2 regions of the Geobacillus sp. DSP4a genome follow, and region 2 is predicted to be linked to the other one. Evidence: a T-box and tRNA genes for the amino acid it is inferred to sense, from the RefSeq annotation. Region 2 holds a T-box; the other holds one or more tRNA genes.
The links. The T-box of region 2 lies ahead of pheS (phenylalanine--tRNA ligase subunit alpha). A T-box ahead of a tRNA ligase gene usually reads a tRNA of that ligase, here a tRNA-Phe.

Region 1 (3,865 bases), on a different contig from region 2:
GATCGCAAGAGGATATAAAACGTATTTTATTACCGCTCACGATTTGGTCAATCAGTTAAGAAGAGCCGACCAGGAAGGAAAGTTGGAGAAAAAGCTTCGTGTCTTTGTGAAGCCAACCGTTCTCATTATTGATGAAATGGGGTATCTAAAACTGGACCCGAACAGCGCTCATTACTTATTTCAAGTGATCGCCCGGCGGTACGAGCATGCCCCGATTATCCTCACCTCCAACAAAAGCTTTGGGGAATGGGGAGAAATCGTGGGAGACTCGGTTTTGGCGACAGCGATGTTAGATCGATTACTGCATCATTCCATCATTTTCAACCTAAAGGGGGAAAGCTATCGATTACGGGAAAAGAGGCTCCAAGAAGAAAAACAGAAGGATCAATGAAAGGTCCTTCTGGGGAATTTTAAACCGGCGATTTTGGGGAAAAAATAATCGGCCTTGACACCGTGGAACGGGAGAAAACCTTTATTTCAATTTATATATATAGATTCATGATTAACTTCTCAAACTTGCTTACTCCATCGCCTTACGAATATGCTCTGGAATCATCACTACTTCTGTTGTGATCACAGGTTCGTTATATTCCTCATCAATACACTCATACCAGAACGCCAAATGTTTTTTATCAATTTCGTGTTCGGACTCTTCTACGGAAATCCCGCCTTCTCCCTGAACAGAGAACCAGTAAAGAAACTCTCCTTCCTCATTTCGCTCGCGGAAGATCGCTTCGACATGCATTTTTTCATCTTTGAGCGTCAACAGCACCTCGTTCATATGTGTGTTTAATAATTCCATCCATTCATCCACCCGCTTCGATTTTCCTTCCTTTACGCGAAATTTGCTTAATTCTACTTTCATCTCATGCTTCCACCTTTCTATTTATTGATGAGCTTCAAAATATAGAAAGAAAGCAGTATATCTTGTATGCCATGCCGAAAACGGTGGAGATAAGCGTCGCATAATAGTCATCAATGTGACCGTGCGCCACATGCCAGACAACTAACAGAAAAATGATATAGCATACTACATCGAGCAGCATCCCTTGCTTAGACGTTCGTTTTTCACCTTATCTTTCTACTCTATTTCGCTTCCTATCTATATAATTCCTTCTATAATTTTACACTTAACTATATAAATGCACCTTGAAAAGTTAACCTTTGCATCACGCTGCACACCCCAAGCGTCGAAGCACCTCTTCCGGTTGTTGATCTATATATTCCATAAACCGGGCAATGGCTTGGTCAATATCCATTTGATCTTTGTGAAACACATTGGCAATGGCCGCATCCTTGAGCCATTTCCACAAGCGTTCGATGGGATTCAGCTGTGGGGAATAAGGAGCTAAAAAGATCAAGTGAAACGATTCCCCTTCTTGGCGCAAGAAATCTCTCACCATTTTGGCATGGTGGATGCGGGCATTGTCGAGCACGAGCACGATCAGCTGGTCTGGATAACGGCTCTTCAAGATCTTTAAAAAATCCAAAAACGTCGTCGCATTCGCAGCGACTGCTCGATGAAGAACGGTGTCCCCATTGAGCACATTCACCGCCCCAAATACAGAAACGTGGGCATGATGGCCGCACGTAGGCACTTTCCATTTCACCTCACCGAACACGATTGTACGCACACGATTTTCTTTTCTCGAATCGTATTCGGTAAATAAAAAACAAGGGATTCCACTTACGTGAAACCCCTTGTCCCTAAAGCCTTTCTCCCTATTTTCGATGCCGATGGTGGGAGTCGAACCCACACGGGGGGCTACCCCACACGATTTTGAGTCGTGCGCGTCTGCCAATTCCGCCACATCGGCGCGACATGCATTATTTTATCACATTACTTCATGTCTGTCAACACTTTTTATATTCATTAGATGGAGGCGGCACCCGGATTCGAACCGGGGGTAAAGGTTTTGCAGACCTCTGCCTTACCACTTGGCTATGCCGCCTTGATCGAGAGCGGAAGACGGGACTCGAACCCGCGACCCCCACCTTGGCAAGGTGGTGTTCTACCACTGAACTACTTCCGCATCATTGGCTGGGGTAGCTGGATTCGAACCAACGCATCACGGAGTCAAAGTCCGTTGCCTTACCGCTTGGCTATACCCCAACGCTGTAAAAGTGAAGGGCGACTAGTGGGAATCGAACCCACGCATGCCAGAGCCACAATCTGGTGCGTTAACCACTTCGCCATAGTCGCCATAATGATAATCAAAAGGCAGGGGCAGTAGGAATCGAACCCACACCGGAGGTTTTGGAGACCTCTGTTCTACCATTAAACTATGCCCCTTCAATCATGGTGGAGGGGGACGGATTCGAACCGCCGAACCCAAAGGGAGCGGATTTACAGTCCGCCGCGTTTAGCCACTTCGCTACCCCTCCAAGGAATGGTGCCGACTGCAGGACTTGAACCCGCAACCTACTGATTACGATTCAGTTGCTCTACCAATTGAGCTAAGTCGGCATAAAACAAATACAAGAAGGTGGCTCATTGTTGTGCTCTGTGCCTCTTCCTCTACAAGCTGATTCGAGGAAGCAGGATGCGTCGAGGCAACTCGAAGCCGACTCGACGAAGCAAGTGCTCGTCTCTACCAATTGAGCTAAGTCGGCATAACTATGATATAAATCGCGGCTCATTGTTCATTTGTTGTGTCCCTTCCTCTACCAGCCAACTCGAAGAAGCTGGATGCGTCGGGACAACTTGCAGCCGATTCGATGAAGCGGATGCTCGTCTCTACCAATTGAGCTAAGTTGGCATACATATGATGCACATTATGTTATATGGTGGCTCGGGACGGAATCGAACCGCCGACACAAGGATTTTCAGTCCTTTGCTCTACCGACTGAGCTACCGAGCCATATTAAGTTTTACGTTACTTTGCTTGTACTGCACTGTGTCTCTTCTTCTGCAAGGTGATTCGAGGAAGCCAGATGCGTTGAGGCAACTCCGACTGAGCTGCTGAGCTGTCTCTTTTCATAATTTTGAAACAATGGCGGTCCCGACGGGACTCGAACCCGCGATCTCCTGCGTGACAGGCAGGCATGTTAACCACTACACTACGGGACCAATTTGGTTGCGGGGGCAGGATTTGAACCTGCGACCTTCGGGTTATGAGCCCGACGAGCTACCGGACTGCTCCACCCCGCGACGATAGGAAAGTAAATTAATTTGCACAATGTTCTTAGCGTTATTGTCCGTTGCCTCTTCCTCTACAAGCTGATTCAAAGATGCCAGATGCGTCGAGGCAACTCGAAGTGAATTCGATGAAGCAAAGGCTCGTCGCTCCACTCCACAACGATTAAAAATGGTGGAGGATGACGGGATCGAACCGCCGACCCCTTGCTTGTAAGGCAAGTGCTCTCCCAGCTGAGCTAATCCTCCACGAAGAAGTGACCCGTACGGGATTCGAACCCGTGTTACCGCCGTGAAAGGGCGGTGTCTTAACCACTTGACCAACGGGCCATGTTGATGAATCATGGCGGAGAGCAAGGGATTCGAACCCTTGAGGCGCTATTCACGCCTACACGATTTCCAATCGTGCTCCTTCGACCACTCGGACAGCTCTCCACGATGGCTCCGCAGGCAGGATTCGAACCTGCGACCAATCGGTTAACAGCCGATTGCTCTACCACTGAGCTACTGCGGAATGACATCACTTTAGACATTTATTATTATAATGATTCGCGTTGAGCTGTCAAGGACTTTTTTTCATTCCTTCAAAACTAGATAACCGTTTCGGGAAGAAGCCGGGGCGAACCGCTCGCCTCCGCTTTTCTTGGTTAAGCCCTCGATCGATTAGTATCCGTCAGCTCCACGTGTCGCCACGCTTCCACCTCGGACCTATCGACCTCGTCATCTTCG
Region 2 (10,679 bases):
GTCAAGAACGCCTTTGGCGACGTAAAAATCAGCCGCTTTTTTCTCGCCTTGCCACAAATGGGCGTGCCATAAGCCGGTGAGAACGCCGGCAAGCCGCTCGTTTTCCGCCGGTTGGACGTGTTCTCCTTTGGACAAGTAGACAGAGCCGATTTCGTACAAGGCGACGTTCTCGACTTGGCGGGCGCGGTTGTAGCTCGCCGCTTCGAGCAGATGCGGAATCAAGCTTTGTCGAAGAACGCTCCGCTCTTCGCTCATCGGCAGCGCCAAGCGGATCGGTTCGGCCGTCTCAAGCGCAAAGCGCGTCGCTTTGTCCGGGCTCGTCAACGAATACGTGATCGCTTGGAACAAGCCGGCTCCTTCCAAATAGCGGCGGACGCGGCGGCGCTTCGCCTGGTACGGCGTGAGTCCGCCCGGTTTCGCCTCGGCCACCGGCAGCGTCGCCGGCAGGCGGTCGTAGCCGTACAAACGGGCGACTTCTTCAATGATATCTTCTTCAATTGCAATGTCGCGCCGACGCGACGGGACGTGGATCGTGAACGTTCCGTTGTCTTCCGTAAACGGAAATTGCAAGTTCGAAAGAATCGCGGCCACTTCCTCTTTCGACATTGCCGTGCCGAGGACGCCGTTGATGCGTTCGAGCGTGACCGTCACCACCACTGAGTCTTGGCGCCACACGCTCGCTTCGACGATGCCGCCGACGACCTCGCCGCCGGCGTATTCCGACATCAACGCCGCGGCGCGCTCGAGCGCTTCTTTCGTCCGCGCTGGATCGATCCCTTTTTCAAATCGGGTGCTCGCCTCGCTGCGCAGCCCGTGGTCTTTCACCGCTTGGCGGATGACCGGGCTTGTAAAGTACGCCGCTTCAATGAACACGGTCGTCGTGTCGTCGCGCACTTCCGAATTCGCCCCGCCCATCACGCCGGCTAAGGCGACCGGCTCGCGGCCGTTGGTGATGACGAGATGTTCTTCCGTCAGCTTCCGCTCGACATCATCAAGGGTGATGATCGTTTCGCCCGCTTTTGCACGGCGGACGACAATCTCCTTCGAACCGAGGCGGTCGTAGTCAAACGCATGAAGCGGCTGGCCGTACTCAAGCAAAATGTAGTTCGTAATGTCGACGACGTTGTTGTGCGGGCGAATGCCGGCCGCCATCAAACGCGCTTGCATCCAAAGAGGCGACGGGCCGATCCGGACGTTTTTCACAATCCGCCCGGCGTACAGCGGATTGTCTTCCGGCGCCTCAACGCGCACGGAAATGTATTCATGGACATGTTCGCTGTTTTCCTTGACCGCCGCTTCCGGCAGTTTTACATCGCGGCCGAGAATGGCGGCGACTTCATAGGCGACGCCGATCATGCTTAAACAATCGGCGCGGTTGGGCGTCAAGGACAGTTCAAGCACTTCGTCATGCAAGCCGAGCCACTCGATGGCATCGGCGCCGATCGGCGCGTCGCTTGGAAAGACGAAAATGCCGTCCGCGTATTCTTTCGGCACGACTTTCGTTTCGACGCCAAGCTCTTGGAGCGAACAAATCATACCGTTCGATTCTTCCCCGCGCAGCTTCGCCCGTTTGATTTTGAAATTGCCCGGCAGCACCGCCCCGACTTTGGCGACGGCGACTTTTTGCCCTTTGGCGACGTTCGGGGCGCCGCAAATGATTTGCACGGGTTCGTCCTCTCCCAAGTCGACAAGGCATTTCCGCAGTTTATCCGCGTTCGGGTGCGGCTCGCACTCGAGCACATGACCGATGACGACTCCTTTCATTCCCCGGTCAAGCGCTTCGACCCGCTCGACTTCAATGCCGCTTTTCGTAATCCGCTCCGCGAGCTCTTTGGCGGTGATGCCCGTCAAATCGACGTATTCCCCTAGCCAACGGTAAGAAACGAGCATTCCCAACTCCTCCTTTTTCTGTTACACACGCAAAAATTGCCGCAAGAAACGTAGATCGTTTTGATAGAAATGGCGGATGTCATCAATGCCATACTTCAGCATCGCGATCCGCTCCGGCCCCATGCCGAACGCAAAGCCGGTGTACGTTTTCGAATCAAAACCGGCCATCTCAAGCACGTTCGGATGCACCATGCCGGCTCCTAAAATTTCGATCCAACCGGTGCCTTTGCAGACGCCGCAGCCCCGCCCTTCGCAGCGGAAGCAGGACACATCAACTTCGACCGATGGTTCCGTGAACGGGAAAAAGCTCGGCCGGAAGCGGATGTCGCGCCCTTCCCCGAACAGCTTGCGGGCAAATTCGCGCAGCGTCCCTTTCAAATCGCTCATCCGGATGTTCCGGTCAACAACCAATCCTTCAATTTGCGTAAACTGGTGCGAATGCGTCGCATCATCGGTGTCGCGGCGATACACTTTGCCCGGGCAAATGATTTTCACTGGGCCGCGCCCGCGGTGCTTTTCCATCGTCCGCGCCTGCATCGGCGACGTATGGGTGCGAAGCAAAATCTCTTCCGTGATGTAAAACGAATCTTGCATATCGCGGGCCGGATGGCCTTTCGGCAAGTTGAGCGCCTCAAAGTTGTAATAGTCGGTCTCCACTTCCGGCCCTTCGGCGACCGTATAGCCCATGCCGATAAACAAGTCTTCAATTTCTTCAATGACACGCGTCAGCGGATGCGGGTTGCCAAGACTCACAGGCCGGCCCGGCAGCGTCACATCAATCGCCTCGGCAGCCAGCTTCCGCTCCACTTCCTCCTGTTCCAGTTTCGCTTGTTTCGCTTCCAGCGCCTGTTGGATTGCCTCTCTTACTTCATTGGCAAGCGCGCCGATTTTCGGGCGCTCTTCCGGCGGCAATGCCCCCATGCCGCGCAGCACTTCGGTGATCGGCCCTTTTTTGCCTAAATAGGCGACGCGCACGTCATTCAGTGCTTTGACGTCTTTCGCCTCATCGATTCGGCGAAGCGCTTCTTGCTTCAGCTCGTACAGCCGTTCTTTCACTTGAGTCCCTCCTCTATCCAAAATAAAAAACCCGCCCCCCCGGTAAGGGACGAGTTGTTGCTCGCGGTACCACCCTTGTTAACAGCACAAATGTGCTGTTCGCTTCATTGCGATAACGGCCGAAAGCCGGAACACCTTTACATCCCCTTTTGGGATGGTCCCGGTGCCAACTCGGGAGGTGAACTTCACTTGCGTCGGCCATAAAAACGCTCCCAGTCTCCGGCGTTTTCTCCCTGGATGGCGAGCAGCAAGCTACTTTTCTCCGTCATCGTTGTTGTCCGTATGGAAAATTGTCGCTATTCATTATACGCAAATGAGTAGGCAAAGGCAAGGTCAGGCCGAAATTTCTTTGCGCAGCTCATCGATTTCCGCTTCCTGTTCAATCGAGCGGATGGCAAGGCGCTCCATAATTTTTTCCTGCCGCACTTGCCCTTCCTTGAGCGCGGCGACATCTTTTTTGACCCCCAACATGTCCTTTTTCATGGCATCCATGTCCTTTTTCATGGCATCCATGTCTTTTTTCATGGCGTCCATGTCTTTTTTCATGGCGTCCACATCACTTTGAAGGCGATCGACTTTGTCTTCGAGTTGTTTCACGCTTCCTTGCAGCTTGACGATATCCATGCGCATTTGTTCGATGTAGGCCCCTTGAACATCAAGACGCTCGAGCACAGCGTTCAATAACGCCCGCAGTTCGCCATCCATCTGTCTCCGCTCCCTTGTCCTATTGATTTTCGATTCTATTTTACCGCACCGCCTGCAAGGAATAAAGCAAAATTCCGGCCGCGACGGCGACATTCAGCGACTCGGCTTGGCCGTAAATCGGGATGTAGATGGTTTCCGTCGTCATCTCGAGCCATTCGCGCCGGACGCCGCTTCCTTCATTGCCGACGAGCAAGGCGAAGGAAGACGAAGGCGGAACGGTGCGGTAATCGACGGCATTCTCCAAGGCCGTTCCGTACACCGGAATGCCCTGCTCCTTGAAACGCGCGATCCATTGCGCCAAATCGCCTTTGACAACCGGAAGATGAAACAGCGACCCTTGCGTCGCCCGCACGACTTTCGGATTGTACACATCGGCGCACCCTTCGCCAAGGATGACAGCATCGATCCCGGCGGCATCGGCGGTGCGAATCATCGTCCCGAGATTGCCCGGGTCTTGCACGGCGTCAATGAGCAAGGCGGTCTTCACGCCTTCAAGCTCGGCCGGCAGCTGTCGGCACACCGCGGCGATGCCTTGCGGCGTCTCCGTGCTGCTGATCGCCTTCATCACCGCTTCGGTCACGATCACAACCGGGACGCTGACGTCCCAGCCGGGCGGGATGGCTGTCCGCTCGTCCACCATCAGCTCAACAAGCGGCGCTCGGCTTTTTACAGCCTCTTCGACAAGATGAAACCCTTCAAGCAAAAACAATCCGGTCTCATCGCGCCCTTTTTTGGTCAGCAGCTTTTTCCATTGTTTGACGCGCGCATTTTTCGGCGATTCGATCCGCTTCACCGTTTCGTCCCCCAATGTTTGGCGATAAACTCGTCGCGCCCGGACGCGGCGCGGTCTTGCTTGTAATGCTCCGGATTTTTCTTATGGTAGTTTTGATGATACTCTTCCGCCGGGTAAAACGTCGTCGCCGGCAAAATTTTCGTTACAATCGGCTTCGAGAAGCGCCCGCTTTCCTCGAGCGCCCGCTTTGACTGCTCGGCGAGCTGGCGCTGTTTTTCGTTATGGTAAAAAATCGCCGTCCGGTATTGCGGCCCGCGGTCGTGAAACTGGCCGCCGTCATCGGTCGGGTCGATTTGACACCAATACAGCTCCAACAGCCGCTCATACGGAAAGACGTCCGGGTCAAACGTGATTTGCACCGCTTCGTAATGGCCGGTCGTGCCGGTTTTCACTTGCTCGTATGTTGGGTTTTCGACATGCCCGCCCGTATAGCCGGAGACGATGCCGTAAATGCCGTCAAGCTCCTCAAACGGCGTCACCATGCACCAAAAGCAGCCGCCGGCGAATGTCGCTTTTTCCATTGTGTCGTCACCTCATGCGTCAAGTTTCTTCATTTGATTATAACAAAATGTGCGCCGTTGTCATCTTTCACGACCAAAGCCAAGTTCCTTCACAAAGCCAGGCTCGTTCCGTTCCGCACGCCGGCCGCTCATGTCGCTGAGTCAAGCCGTTGTTTCATTTCGTCAAGCAAGCGGTCAAACAGCGGGATATAGTGTGTACGGATGCGTTCGTAAATGTCCATCGCCGTTTCTTCGTCATACGTATGGGACGTCCGGTTGCGGTCTTCCAGCATGCGAAGCCATGTCTCTCCGTCTTGAATCAACCCTTCCCGAAACGCCTCGCGAATCGTTTTCCTCGGACTCGTCACTTCAGCGTATCCCTGATGCTCCAAATAAAGTTTCATCCATTTCCATGCTAGTTCGTACGTGAATTCAAAGCGTTGAATGGTCGCATCAACAACAAGGTCATCCGTTTGAGCGTCTCTTGCGGCACTTTGCCGGAGTTTGGAGAGCGCCCGTTCGAAATCGTAAAATCGATCCATCAGCCGGCTCATGGTGACCATCACCTTCCCGTGCTCGTTCGTTTGAAAAATCGTCTTTCCTTCTTGGTCAATATTCATTTTTAGCTGTTCGTTGTGAATTTGATTGTAATCAACAACATCGATCGGATAAATGATCGGAAGTTCATCCAAGTCCGATTGCAGGAGGTACAGCGGGCCTCCCGGTTTTCGAAATTGGATCGCCAAATCGATATCCGATCCTTCCTTGTAATCGCCTCGTGCTCTTGAGCCGAACAAAATGACTTTTTCAATGACATCAGCATAACGGGAAAATAGATGGAGCAGTTGGCGAAATACCGTTCGTTCCAATCCATAGAGCGGTTTCTCGTCCATCGTCGCCATCACTCATTTCGGTCTAGTTTTTCCTCTATTATACCATATACGAGAGCCGCTCCATGTATAAATCCGCCGCCATTGGCAAACGATAACGGTGTACAATACGGCCAATGAGGTGAGACAAATGGATTTGAACTTGCGGAAAGCCATTATGCACAACGTCGCCAACAACTCGAAAGAACAGCTCGAGAATACAATCGAGGACGCGATCCAGCGTGGCGAGGAAAAATATTTGCCCGGCCTCGGCGTCCTCTTTGAAGCCATTTGGACGCACGCCAATGAACAGCAAAAAGACATGATGCTCACCACGCTCGAGCAGGCGGTTAAACAATGACGAACACCGGCCGAATCGGCCGGTGTTTTTATTCGTCAAACGTCAGTTGTTTCACTTTGTCGGCGTCAAGCCGTTTGATTACTTCGACAAGCAGCTTGACCGTGTTTTCATAATCGTCGCGATGCAAAATGGCGGCGTGCGAGTGGATGTAGCGCGTCGGAATGGCGATCGTGAGCGACGGAACGCCGATACCGGTTAAGTGAATTGCTCCCGCATCCGTACCGCCGCCCGGCATGGCATCAAAATGGTACGGAATGTTCATCTCTTCCGCCACTTCGATGACGAATTCGCGCAAGCCGCGGTGCGACACCATCGTCGCGTCGTACAGGACGATGTGCGGGCCGGCGCCGAGTTTGCCCATCGCTTCTTTTTCCGACACGCCCGGTGTATCGCCGGCAATGCCGACATCAACAGCAAACGCGATATCCGGCTGAATGAACTGGGCCGCTGTGCGCGCACCGCGCAAGCCGACTTCCTCTTGCACCGTGCCGACGCCGTATACGGTGTTCGGGTGGTCGACGCCTTTTAACTGCTTGAGCACATCGATGGCGACCGCACAGCCGATCCGGTTGTCCCATGCTTTCGCGAGCAGCATTTTTTCATTGTTCAATACCGTAAATTCAAAATACGGCACGATCATATCGCCCGGGCGGACGCCCCACTCCATCGCTTCCTCGCGGCTTGTCGCGCCGATGTCGATGAACATGTCTTTGATGTCGACCGGTTTTTTGCGCGCCTCCGGCGGCAAAATGTGCGGCGGCTTTGAGCCGATGACGCCGGTGATGTCGCCTTTTTTCGTCACGATCGTCACGCGCTGGGCGAGCATTACTTGGCTCCACCATCCGCCAAGCGTTTGGAAGCGGATGAATCCTTTGTCGTCGATTTGCGTCACCATAAAGCCGACTTCATCCAAATGGCCGGCGATCATCACTTTCGGCCCGCCTGATTTCCCTTCTTTTTTGGCGATCAAGCTGCCGAGGCCATCCGTTGTCACTTCATCCGCATACGGAGCTATGTATGTCTTCATCACATCGCGCGCTTCCCGCTCATTGCCGGGGACGCCTTTCGCATCGGTCAACGCTTTCAGCATTGTCAACGTTTCATCGAGCTTCACCATCTTGGCACCCCTTTCCGGTTTTGTCCACTTTTTTATTATACTTGAAAAGGCTGACGATTGGCAAAATGAATCATTCGCCACCCGAAAAAAGATCAGTAGCGCTCGTTTTGCCGCTTGTGGTTCACTTCATTTTTCCGCCGATACGCCGCCTCGATGTCGTCGGAAGAAAAACCGAGCGCCACGCCAAGCCGCCAATACTCCGCAAACAGCGCATCATATTCCCCTCGCGCTCTCGTCTCCCCGAACCGCTCGGCGGCGCGAAAGACGGCCAAAAACTGCTCAACAAGCGGCCGCTCGACAGCCGGAAGCTCCCGGCTTTCATAAAACAGCCCGCAATCCAGCCCGAGCGACAGCAAAAAATGCAAACCGTCGACATATTCCTCCAGCACCCGTTCCGCCGGCGCCGACGGTTTCACGCTCCAAAATTTAAAACAGCGCGTCTCATTGGCCAGCTCCCCAAGTTCGACGAGAAACGCAAGCATTTTCCGATTGAACAAGTCCTCATGCATAAGGCCGTGCTCTGTTTCAATCCGCTCATCCAACATGCGCTGCATATCGTAAAGCAAAGGCCAATTCATTCTCTCCTCCCCTTTCTACCTCATCCATCGCCAATAGAGAAACAGCTCCACCGCTGCCAACAGCGGCAAGCCATAGCCAAAAGCCCGATGGCGCGTTTTATGGCGAAACGTGTACATTCCAGCTGCCGCACCGATGGCCCCGCCCGCAAACGCCAGCAGCCAAAGCGTCCGCTCGGCGATGCGAAAGCGGCGGCGTTTCGCTTTTTGTTTGTCGAGCCCCATCATAAAAAAGGCAAGAAGATTGATCGCTATTCCGTATTGTACCATATCCATCCCTTTCCTTGACAGAAAAACAGCAGCGCTGATCGGCTTTCAAGCCCCCCATTTCGTTGCCGAAGAAAAACGGCCACCCTTTGTCAGGATGGCCGTCATGGTTACTTATTCAAGTTCGCTTTCGCCAAATCGGCGAGTTGGGCAAACGCCGCTTGGTCGTTGACCGCCAAGTCGGCGAGCATTTTCCGGTTGACTTCGACGCCGGCCAATTTCAAGCCGTGCATCAAACGGCTGTACGACAGGCCGTTTTGGCGGGCCGCCGCATTGATGCGGGCGATCCACAGTTTGCGGAAATCACGCTTCCGTTGACGGCGGTCGCGATACGCATACATGAGCGATTTCATCACTTGCTGGTTCGCAACTCTATATAACGCGTGTTTCGCGCCGAAATAGCCTTTTGCGAGTTTTAACACTTTTTTGCGACGTCTGCGCGTCACTGGTCCACCTTTTACGCGTGGCATAATCGTTCCCTCCTATAGTCGGTCGTTATTTCAAGTTGTCGAGCATTTGGCGAATGCGTTTGAAATCGCCAGGCGAAACGAGCGTCGCTTTGCGCAACTGGCGTTTTTGTTTTTTCGTTTTATTGGCAAACAAGTGGCTCGTATACGCATGGCCGCGTTTCAATTTGCCGCTCGCCGTCTTTTTGAACCGTTTCGCCGAGCCGCGGTGAGTTTTCATTTTTGGCATCACAGTTTCCTCCTTACTTGTTGTCGTTTTTCGGTGCGAGCACGAGAAACATGTTGCGCCCGTCCATTTTCGGCGCCGTTTCGACGACCGCGATGTCGGCGCACGCTTCCGAGAAGCGGTCAAGGACGCGCTGTCCGATTTCTTTATGGGTGATCGCCCGTCCTTTGAAGCGGATCGTCGCTTTCACTTTATCGCCTTTTTCCAAAAACTTGCGCGCGTTGCGCAGTTTCGTGTTGAAGTCATGCTCCTCGATCGTTGGGCTGAGGCGCACTTCTTTCACATTGATGACCTTTTGCTTTTTGCGCGCTTCTTTTTCTTTCTTCTGCTGCTCGAAGCGGAATTTCCCGTAATCCATGATGCGGCAAACAGGCGGTTTGGCGTTCGGCGCCACAAGCACGAGGTCCAAGTTGCGTCTCGCCGCAATTTCGAGCGCTTCCTGCTTCGACTTGATGCCAAGTTGGTCGCCGTTTTGATCGATCAAGCGCACTTCCCGGGCACGAATTTGCTCGTTGATAATGAAATCTTTGCTAATAATGAGCCACCTCCAAGGTTTTTTCCAACTGGCTTGTTTGCCGGCAGAGCCCGCTCTCAACGAAAAAGCGCGGATGCACAAAGCACCCGCGCACGACGTTCGGACAAAAAGTTGGCGAACCGTAACAACCTGCCAACAGCCTTCTTAGCGTCGGTCAGGTGAGAAGCGGGCGCTTCTGCTTTCGTTACAAACAAGCAATCATTCCACTTTATACACTATACCACCTTGGCGATGACATGTCAAGGAGCGGCTCTTGATAAACACAACGTCCTTTATTATAATGGATTCTCACTTCGTTAGCAAGAGAAAATTTTCAGTTGACCGCAACAATGCGCTCCAGCCTCCGCCTGCGCGCGAAAAAAAAGCGGTCCGAAACGCGTCAGACCGCCATAGGTCGTTCCTTATTTCGCCCGTTTTTCCCGCACGTCTTCCGCTAACAAGGCGGCAAATTCATCAAGCCCCATCGTCCGGCTCTCTTTTTCGCCGTAGCGTCGGACGTTGACCGCTCGCTCGGCCGCCTCTTTGTCGCCGACAACGAGCATGTACGGGATTTTTTGCATTTGCGCTTCGCGGATTTTGTAGCCGATTTTTTCGTCGCGCTCGTCGACTTCAACGCGGAAGCCGCGTTCTTTCAGCGTCCGCTGCACGTCATAGGCGTAATCGAGGTGCGCCTCCGGCGACACCGGGATCACCTTGACTTGAACCGGGGCGAGCCATGTCGGGAACGCGCCTTTGTATTCTTCGATCAAGAACGCGACAAACCGCTCCATCGTTGAGACGACGCCGCGGTGGATGACAACCGGGCGGTGCGGCTTCCCGTCTTCGCCGATGTACGTAAGGTCAAAACGTTCCGGCAAGAGGAAGTCGAGCTGCACCGTTGAGAGCGTTTCGTCTTTGCCGAGCGCCGTGCGCACTTGCACATCGAGCTTCGGCCCGTAAAACGCCGCTTCCCCTTCAGCCTCATAGTAGTCGAGACCGAGCTCGTCCATCGCTTCGCGCAGCATTCGTTGCGCTTTTTCCCACATTTCATCGTCGTCGTAATATTTTTCTTTGTCATGCGGATCGCGGTATGACAAGCGGAACGAGTACTCGTCAAGCCCGAAATCTTTGTATACTTCTAAAATCAAGTTGACGACACGTTTAAACTCGTCTTTGATTTGGTCAGGGCGCACGAAAATATGGGCGTCATTAAGCGTCATGCCGCGGACGCGCTGCAAGCCGGTAAGCGCTCCGGACATTTCGTAGCGGTGCATCGTGCCAAGTTCGGCGATGCGAATCGGCAGCTCACGGTAGCTGTGCAGCTTGCTTTTGTAAATCA

Region 1: it encodes a tRNA-Phe, which carries the amino acid that the T-box ahead of pheS (phenylalanine--tRNA ligase subunit alpha) is inferred to sense. The anticodon was not compared.

What each region holds. Positions count from the first base shown of each region.
Region 1 covers NZ_SDLD01000087.1:328-4,192, forward strand. Annotated here, with positions in the region: gene istB (IS21-like element helper ATPase IstB) at 1-391, shown strand, start outside; gene ETC02_RS16160 (DUF6176 family protein) at 521-865, opposite strand; gene ETC02_RS16165 (IS630 family transposase) at 1,170-1,634, opposite strand; tRNA gene ETC02_RS16170 (tRNA-Leu) at 1,733-1,817, opposite strand; tRNA gene ETC02_RS16175 (tRNA-Cys) at 1,879-1,952, opposite strand; tRNA gene ETC02_RS16180 (tRNA-Gly) at 1,962-2,033, opposite strand; tRNA gene ETC02_RS16185 (tRNA-Gln) at 2,039-2,113, opposite strand; tRNA gene ETC02_RS16190 (tRNA-His) at 2,131-2,203, opposite strand; tRNA gene ETC02_RS16195 (tRNA-Trp) at 2,223-2,293, opposite strand; tRNA gene ETC02_RS16200 (tRNA-Tyr) at 2,301-2,385, opposite strand; tRNA gene ETC02_RS16205 (tRNA-Thr) at 2,392-2,467, opposite strand; tRNA gene ETC02_RS16210 (tRNA-Phe) at 2,786-2,861, opposite strand; tRNA gene ETC02_RS16215 (tRNA-Asp) at 2,995-3,070, opposite strand; tRNA gene ETC02_RS16220 (tRNA-Met) at 3,075-3,151, opposite strand; tRNA gene ETC02_RS16225 (tRNA-Val) at 3,310-3,385, opposite strand; tRNA gene ETC02_RS16230 (tRNA-Glu) at 3,395-3,466, opposite strand; tRNA gene ETC02_RS16235 (tRNA-Ser) at 3,481-3,571, opposite strand; tRNA gene ETC02_RS16240 (tRNA-Asn) at 3,576-3,650, opposite strand; partial or broken rRNA gene ETC02_RS16245 (23S ribosomal RNA) at 3,780-3,865, opposite strand, start outside.
Region 2 covers NZ_SDLD01000025.1:661-11,339, forward strand. Annotated here, with positions in the region: gene pheT (phenylalanine--tRNA ligase subunit beta) at 1-1,890, opposite strand, end outside; gene pheS (phenylalanine--tRNA ligase subunit alpha) at 1,912-2,946, opposite strand; T-box leader at 2,989-3,224, opposite strand; gene ETC02_RS10060 (hypothetical protein) at 3,280-3,651, opposite strand; gene ETC02_RS10065 (TrmH family RNA methyltransferase) at 3,692-4,444, opposite strand; gene msrA (peptide-methionine (S)-S-oxide reductase MsrA) at 4,441-4,965, opposite strand; gene ETC02_RS10075 (HI0074 family nucleotidyltransferase substrate-binding subunit) at 5,094-5,837, opposite strand; gene sspI (small acid-soluble spore protein SspI) at 5,965-6,174, shown strand; gene ETC02_RS10085 (M42 family metallopeptidase) at 6,203-7,291, opposite strand; gene ETC02_RS10090 (dUTP diphosphatase) at 7,384-7,869, opposite strand; gene ETC02_RS10095 (DUF1294 domain-containing protein) at 7,885-8,136, opposite strand; gene rplT (50S ribosomal protein L20) at 8,244-8,603, opposite strand; gene rpmI (50S ribosomal protein L35) at 8,629-8,829, opposite strand; gene infC (translation initiation factor IF-3) at 8,843-9,421, opposite strand; ribosomal protein L20 leader region at 9,417-9,548, opposite strand; gene thrS (threonine--tRNA ligase) at 9,763-10,679, opposite strand, start outside.